2 linked regions of the Alloalcanivorax dieselolei B5 genome follow. Each later gene encodes a partner of the first gene's protein in a complex. Links are inferred from orthologs where the notes say so. Each region holds a gene or a part of one and is shown in the gene's direction. Other genes may lie near its edges.

Region 1 (3,839 bases):
AACGAGAAGGAGGAGGCCGCCAGCTGATTTCCGAGCGCAATCACTGCGAGCTCACCGGCATCATCGTCACCCTTGAAAAGGTGGCCGTAACGCCGGGTGGCGTGCCCCGCCAGCGTCTCTGGCTGGAGCACCGGTCCCGGCAGCTTGAAGACGGCCATCCCCGTGAAGTCCAGGCCCGTATCGGGCTGGTACTCGCCGGCGGCAAGACCGCCCTGGCGAAGCACCTGAAGGAAGGACAACGGGTCAGAGTCGGCGGCTTTCTCAGCCGCGCCGGCTACAAGGGCGAAGCCCGGGACCGTTTGCAGTTGATCGTGGAAACGCTGGAGCCCCTGGACTAGGAATCGAGGAGAAAACCATGGCCCGTTTTTATCGCCGTCGCAAATTCTGCCGCTTCACCGCGGAAGGTGTTGAGTACATTGATTTCAAGGATCTCGACACGCTGAAAGCCTATATCACCGAAACCGGCAAGATCGTGCCCAGCCGCATCACCGGCACCAAAGCACGCTATCAGCGCCAGCTGGCCAGCGCGGTCAAGCAGGCCCGCTTCCTGGCGCTGCTGCCGTACTCCGACAGCCACGACAATTAAGCCGAGGGGACCGTCATGCAAGTGATCCTGCTGGAAACCATCAAGAACCTGGGTGATCTGGGCTCCGTGGTGGACGTTCGCCCCGGCTATGGCCGTAACTTTCTGATCCCGCAAGGCAAGGCGCTGCCGGCCACCAAGGGTAACCTGGCCGAAGTAGAAGCCCGTCGCGCGGAACTGGAAAAACAAGCTTCCGAGCAACTGGCGGCCGCTCAAGAGCGCGCTGACAAGCTGGCCGAAGCGTCCGTGACCATCGGCGCCAAATCCGGTGACGAAGGCAAGCTGTTCGGCTCCGTTGGTACCCGCGACATCGCCGACGCCATCACCGAGCAGACCGGTGTGGAAATGTCCAAGGCCGAAGTGAAGCTCCCGCACGGCGCGCTGCGTCAAACCGGCGAGTACGAAATCGACTTGGCGTTGCACGCCGATGTGACCGTGACCATCAAACTGGCGGTGGTACCGGCCGAGTAATCACGGCCGTTACCCTGCGCCGGTTTGCCCCCTTGGGGGCGCGGTGACACAATCAAGGCACTGTCCGATCATCGGGCGGTGCCTTTTTTGTGGCCGCCGTCCATGGCGGCCACCCTCCGGGCCGTCGCTGTTGCGACGTCAAAAATCGTTCCGGACGATTTTTTGTTATGATCGCCCTCTGATCTTTTTTGCGTGCCACCGAACGGACCCACCATGAACGAGTCTCTTGCGTTGGATGATCATCTTCCCGACAGCCTGCGTATCCCGCCCAATTCCGTGGAAGCGGAACAGGCGGTGCTGGGGGGGCTGTTGCTCAACAACGAAGCCTGGGACGACGTTGCCGAACGGGTCGGCGAGAAGGACTTCTACCGCAAAGAGCATCGGTTGATCTTCCAGGTGATCGGTCAGTTGGTGGAAGAGGAAAAGCCCAGCGATCTGGTTACCGTTTCCCAGGCTCTGACTCACCGTGGCGAGCTGGACGACGTGGGCGGTGCCACCTATCTCTCGGAACTGGCCCGCAATACGCCGAGTACCGCCAATATCAATGCCTATGCCGAGATCGTTCGCGAACGCAGCATTTTGCGGCAGCTGATTCAGGTATCGCACAAGGTGTCGGATCTGGCGTTCAATCCCAAGGGCAAGCCGTCCCTGGAAATCCTCGATACCGCCGAGTCGTCGATTTTCGAAATCGCCGAACAGCAAAAGAAGGGTTCAGGTCCGCAGAACATCAAGTCGGTGTTGAAAAAGGCGGTGGACCGCATTGATGAGCTGTACCGCAACAAGAATTCCCTGACCGGGGTCACCACCGGCTTCGAGGAAATGGACAAGATAACCGCGGGGCTGCAGCCGTCGGATATGGTGGTGGTGGCGGGACGGCCGTCGATGGGGAAAACCACGTTCGCCATGAATCTGTGCGAGAACGTGGCGATCAAGGCCGGTAAGCCAGTGCTGGTGTTCTCCATGGAGATGCCCGCCGACGCCATCGTCATGCGGATGCTGTCTTCCCTGGGCCGCATCAATCAGGGCGCGATCCGTTCCGGGAATCTGGATCAGGACGATTGGCCGCGTATCACCTCGGCGATCCAGATGCTCAGTGAGCAGAAATTCTTTATCGACGATACCGCCGCGCTCAGCCCGCTGGAAATGCGCGCCAGGGCACGCCGGGTGGCGCGGGAATGCGGCGGCGAGATCGGTCTGATCATGGTCGACTATCTGCAATTGATGCAGGTTCCCGGCGCCGACAACCGGGTCAACGAAATCTCCGAGATCTCCCGGAACCTGAAGGGGCTGGCCAAGGAAATGAATTGCCCGGTGCTGGCTCTGTCACAGCTGAACCGGTCGTTGGAACAACGTCCGAACAAAAGGCCTGTGATGTCCGACCTGCGGGAATCCGGGGCGATCGAGCAGGACGCGGACCTGATCATCTTTCTCTATCGCGACGAGGTCTATAACAAGGACACTCCGGAGAAGGGCATCGCTGAAATTATCCTTGGCAAGCACCGGAATGGTCCGATCGGTACGGTTCGGCTGGCGTTTCGCGGGGAATTCCTGCGCTTCGATGATCTGGCGCCGGAGTACTACCAGCAGTATCAGGACAACGAATAACCGGGGCGGGAGAAAACCATGCGCGGTACCCGGTTACAAATACGGCCAACGGCCCTGTCCCATAATGCCGGCGTGGCCCGGACCCTGGCCGACGGCGCCCAGGTGTTCGCCATGATCAAGGCCAATGGCTACGGCCATGGCCTGACGCTGGCCGCCGACGCCATGGCCGGCCAGGTGGACGGCTTGGGTGTGGCATTGATGGACGAGGCCCGGGTGGTGCGTGAACACGGCATCCGCAAGCCTATCCTGGTGGCCGAGGGCTTCTTCGATCAGGACGAGATCGCGGAAGCCGCCCGCCTGGATGTGGAAGTGGTGGTGCACGCCGCCTGGCAGGTGGCCCTGCTGAGCAAACGGCCGGCTCCCCTGGGCGTCTGGCTGAAAATCAATACCGGCATGAATCGGCTGGGCATGCCGCCGGAGCAGGCACGGGAGCAGGCGGCGTTACTGCGGGCCATCCCTGGAGTGCGACTGGCCGGCCTGATGAGTCATTTCGCCTGCGCCGATCAGCAGGATGATCCGCTTAGCGAGCGGCAACTGGCGACGGTGCTGGCGTTATCCGAGGAACTGGGGTTGCCGGTGACCGCCGCCAATTCCGCGGCGTTGATCCGCTACCCGGCGGCGCGCCGGCAGCGGGTCCGTCCCGGCATCATGCTGTATGGCTCGTCGCCGTTCCCATGGCGCTCCGCCAGTGAATTGGGGCTGCGCCCGACCCAGCGTTTCAGTGCCCGTCTGATCGCCGTGAATCCCATTGGCGCCGGCCAGACGGTGGGATACGGCGCCACCTGGCGTGCGCCGGAAAATGGCACCATCGGTGTGGTGGCGGTGGGTTACGGTGACGGCTACCCGCGCCACGCCCCCAACGGTACGCCGGTGGCGGTGAACGGCCGGCGCACCGAACTGGTTGGCCGGGTCTCCATGGACATGATCACGGTGAGACTGGATGGCCTCGAGGCCCGCGTCGGTGACGACGTGGAGCTGTGGGGCGATACCGTTTCCGTGGATGACGTGGCCGTCGCCTGCGGCACCATCAGTTACGAGTTATTCTGTCAGGTCACCGCCCGGCCGGAACGGGTGATCGGCTGACTGCGCGGGGGCGACGCTCCCGGATCCCGGCATCGAGGAGAGTCCGTGGCGAAGAAGAAAACCGCTTTTGTCTGCACTGAATGTGGCGGGGACTTCC
Region 2 (2,905 bases), 200 kb from region 1 along the record:
ATGACGCCCGCGCCCTCGCCGTGCTCGATAAACTGGTCAAGCAGCGCAAGGATTCCGCCGGTCAGTACCGTGACGCCAACCGTCCGGAACTGGCCGAGGTGGAAGAAGCGGAAATTCTGATCCTCCAGGAATTCCTGCCCCAGCCCCTGAGCGATGCCGAAATCGAGGCATTGATCGACGAGGCCATCACCAGTACCGGCGCCGCCGGCATGGGTGACATGGGCAAAGTCATGGGCTTGCTCAAGCCCAAACTGCAGGGCCGGGCCGACATAGGCGCGGTTAGCGGCAAGGTCAAAGCCAGGCTCACTGGCTGATTCCGGACCCGGCACGCGGTTCCCGTCCATCCCCGACGGCGCCCTCATCAGCCGCTGTGTGCCGGCCTCCACCACCACTCTCTCATTAGCCGGACTTGCCATCAGCCCGGGTGAGTCGGAATATTCTTCCCATGGCCGGTCTGATTCCCGAACATTTTATTCAGGATCTTCTCGCGCGAATCGACATCGTGCCGCTGATCGACGCCCGCGTGCCGCTGAAGAAGACCGGACGCAACTATTCCGCGTGCTGCCCATTCCACCAGGAGAAGACGCCGTCGTTCACGGTGTCCCCGGACAAGCAATTCTACTACTGCTTCGGCTGTGGCGCCTCCGGCGACGCCCTGCGCTTCGTCATGGAGTACGACCACCTGTCCTTCCCCGAGGCGGTGGAGCAGTTGGCCGGCCGCGCCGGTGTGGACATCCCGCGTGAAGAGCATCACGACAGCCGTGAGGAAAAAGCGCGCCGGAGCCGGCTGCAAACCCTGTACGATTTGCTCGGACGGGCGGAACGATACTATCGTCAGCAATTAAAAAGCGCTCCGGACCGGCAAAAAGCGGTGGCTTACCTGAAAGGCCGGGGGCTCAGCGGCGAGATTGCCGCCCAATACGGTCTCGGCTTCGCCCCGCCCGGCTTTGACAATCTGATAACCGGGCTGTCACTGGACCAGGCCGGGCTGGAGCAAGCACTCACTGCCGGCCTGCTGGTGCGGCGCGAGGACACCGGCCGGGTTTACGACAAGTTCCGCGACCGGATCCAGTTCCCGATCCGGGATGCCCGCGGCCGTACCATCGGCTTCGGTGGCCGGGTGCTCGGCGACGGCAAACCCAAATACCTGAACAGCCCGGAAACCCCGGTGTTCCACAAAGGCCGGGAACTGTACGGGCTGTGGGAATGGCGTCGCAGCCGCGACCGCAGTGATCGTCTTTACGTGGTGGAGGGTTACATGGATGTGATCGCCCTGGCTCAGCATGGTGTGCCCAACGTGGTGGCGACCCTCGGCACCGCCACCAGCCCGGAGCACTGCCAGACCCTGTTCCGGCAAGTGAACGAAGTGGTGTTCTGCTTCGACGGCGACAACGCCGGAAGACGCGCCGCCTGGCGGGCTCTGGAATCCACCCTGCCGGCCCTGGACGATGGCAAGCAGGCGCGTTTCCTGTTCCTGCCCGACGGCGAGGACCCGGACACCCTGGTGCGCGCTCAGGGCCCGGAGACCCTGCTGGCACTCACCGAGAAAGCGGACACCCTGTCCAGCTATCTGTTCCGGCACCTGTCCGAGGGGCTGGACCTGGACACCGTGGACGGCCGGGCACGCCTGGCGCGGCTGGCGCTCCCTTACCTGAGCAAGCCCTCGGGGCCGTTCTACCGGGCGCTGCTGGAGGAGGAACTGGCGCGGCTGACACGGCTGGAGCGCTCCTCTCTGGAGCGACTGCGCCAGGAATCACCAGCGGAACCCCCGCCCCGGCCGGCCCCGGCACCCAGGCCAGCGGCACCGCCGCCCCGAGCCGCCCGCCATACGGACCATGCGGACCAGCCGGATTGGGACGACGCACCGCCACCGGACTTCCCGCCGGCCATGGCGGACGAACCGGACCCTGCCCCGGACCGCCCGCACCTGGGATCGCGCGCCCGCCGGCCCGGCCTGGGCCTGGTGGAACGACTGGTCCTGCTGCTGCTCTCCCACCCCCAGGTGGTGCGCGACCGCCCTCTTCCCGAAGGGGTCGAGGAATTGGATCTGGCGCGGGTCGACCTGCTGCTGCAGGTGGCCGGCGCGGTGCGCGAGCATGCCACCCCAGCGGCGGCGTTGGGCGCCATCATGGCACTGGAACAAGGCGAGTCCCTGTCCCGCCTGCTGCGTGAGGCGCTGAAGCCAACCATGGACGACGATACCGCGCGGCGGTACTGGGACGACGCCCTGCATCGCCTGCATACTCTTGCATTGGAACAGACTTTGAAAACCGAGGAAGCCCGCCCCAATCCGGACCTGGCGCGGCTTTCAGAGCTTCACCGGGCACTCGCCAGAGCGCGAGCCGGACACCAGGCGGAACCATAGCGGGGGTCTTGTGATCACTGGCTCAACCCCCCATATCAGCGTATAATACGCCGTTTTCCCAGGACCACGGCTCTTCCAACTACGGGCATTTCGCATGACGACTCAAAAGCAGCAACAGCAGTCACAGCTGAAGCAGTTGATCGCGCTGGGCAAGGAACAGGGCTACCTGACCTACGCCGAAGTGAACGACCACCTGCCCGAGTCCATCACCGACACGGACCAGGTGGAAGACATCATCCAGATGATCAACGACATGGGCATCACCGTGGTGGAAAAAGCCACGGATGCCGATGAGATCATGATGGGTGAAGGCGCCGACAGCACCGACGAGGTTGCTGCCGAGGAAGCCGCCGCCGTACTCGCCTCCGTGGAGAGCGAGCCGGGCCGCACCACTGATCCCGTGCGGATGTACATGCGCGAAATGGGCACCGTGGAGCTGCTCACCCGGGAAGGCGAGATCGAGATCGCCAAGCGCATCGAAGAAGGCACCCGTGAAGTCATGCACGCCCTGGCTTTCTGGCCCGGCGCGGTGGAGATGGT

What was found.
Region 2: the proteins of dnaB (region 1) and dnaG are in contact, whole or in part, in a crystal structure (PDB 2R6A), measured with the Geobacillus stearothermophilus proteins. The link is inferred for Alloalcanivorax dieselolei B5 from one-to-one orthologs. Residues at the interface, in WP_033016901.1 of Geobacillus stearothermophilus: Ser13, Glu15, Ala16, Gln18, Glu91, Leu92, Asp94, Ala95, Val96, Pro97, Thr98, Ala99, Ala100, Asn101, Tyr104, Tyr105, Ile108; in WP_049624496.1 of Geobacillus stearothermophilus: Lys456, Leu457, Leu458, Pro459, Ala460, Asn463, Ala464, Leu467, Leu535, Leu536, Ile537, Ala538, Gln544, Glu545, Asp548, Tyr549, His552.

What each region holds. Positions count from the first base shown.
Region 1 is NC_018691.1:841,699-845,537, forward strand. The notes cover bases 549-3,463. They hold dnaB (replicative DNA helicase), read left to right. Parts: upstream 549-1,267; coding sequence 1,268-2,659; downstream 2,660-3,463. Other genes in these bases: rpsR (30S ribosomal protein S18), read left to right, coding at 549-586; rplI (50S ribosomal protein L9), read left to right, coding at 602-1,054; alr (alanine racemase), read left to right, coding at 2,678-3,463. Outside these bases: rpsF (30S ribosomal protein S6), read left to right, coding at 1-27; priB (primosomal replication protein N), read left to right, coding at 27-338; more of rpsR, read left to right, coding at 356-548; more of alr, read left to right, coding at 3,464-3,742; DNA repair protein RadA, read left to right, coding at 3,788-3,839. UniProt on the Escherichia coli protein: The main replicative DNA helicase, it participates in initiation and elongation during chromosome replication. Travels ahead of the DNA replisome, separating dsDNA into templates for DNA synthesis.
Region 2 is NC_018691.1:1,042,577-1,045,481, reverse strand. It holds dnaG (DNA primase), read left to right. Parts: upstream 1-445; coding sequence 446-2,365; downstream 2,366-2,905. Other genes in the region: rpoD (RNA polymerase sigma factor RpoD), read left to right, coding at 2,460-2,905; B5T_RS04745 (GatB/YqeY domain-containing protein), read left to right, coding at 1-314. UniProt on the Escherichia coli protein: RNA polymerase that catalyzes the synthesis of short RNA molecules used as primers for DNA polymerase during DNA replication.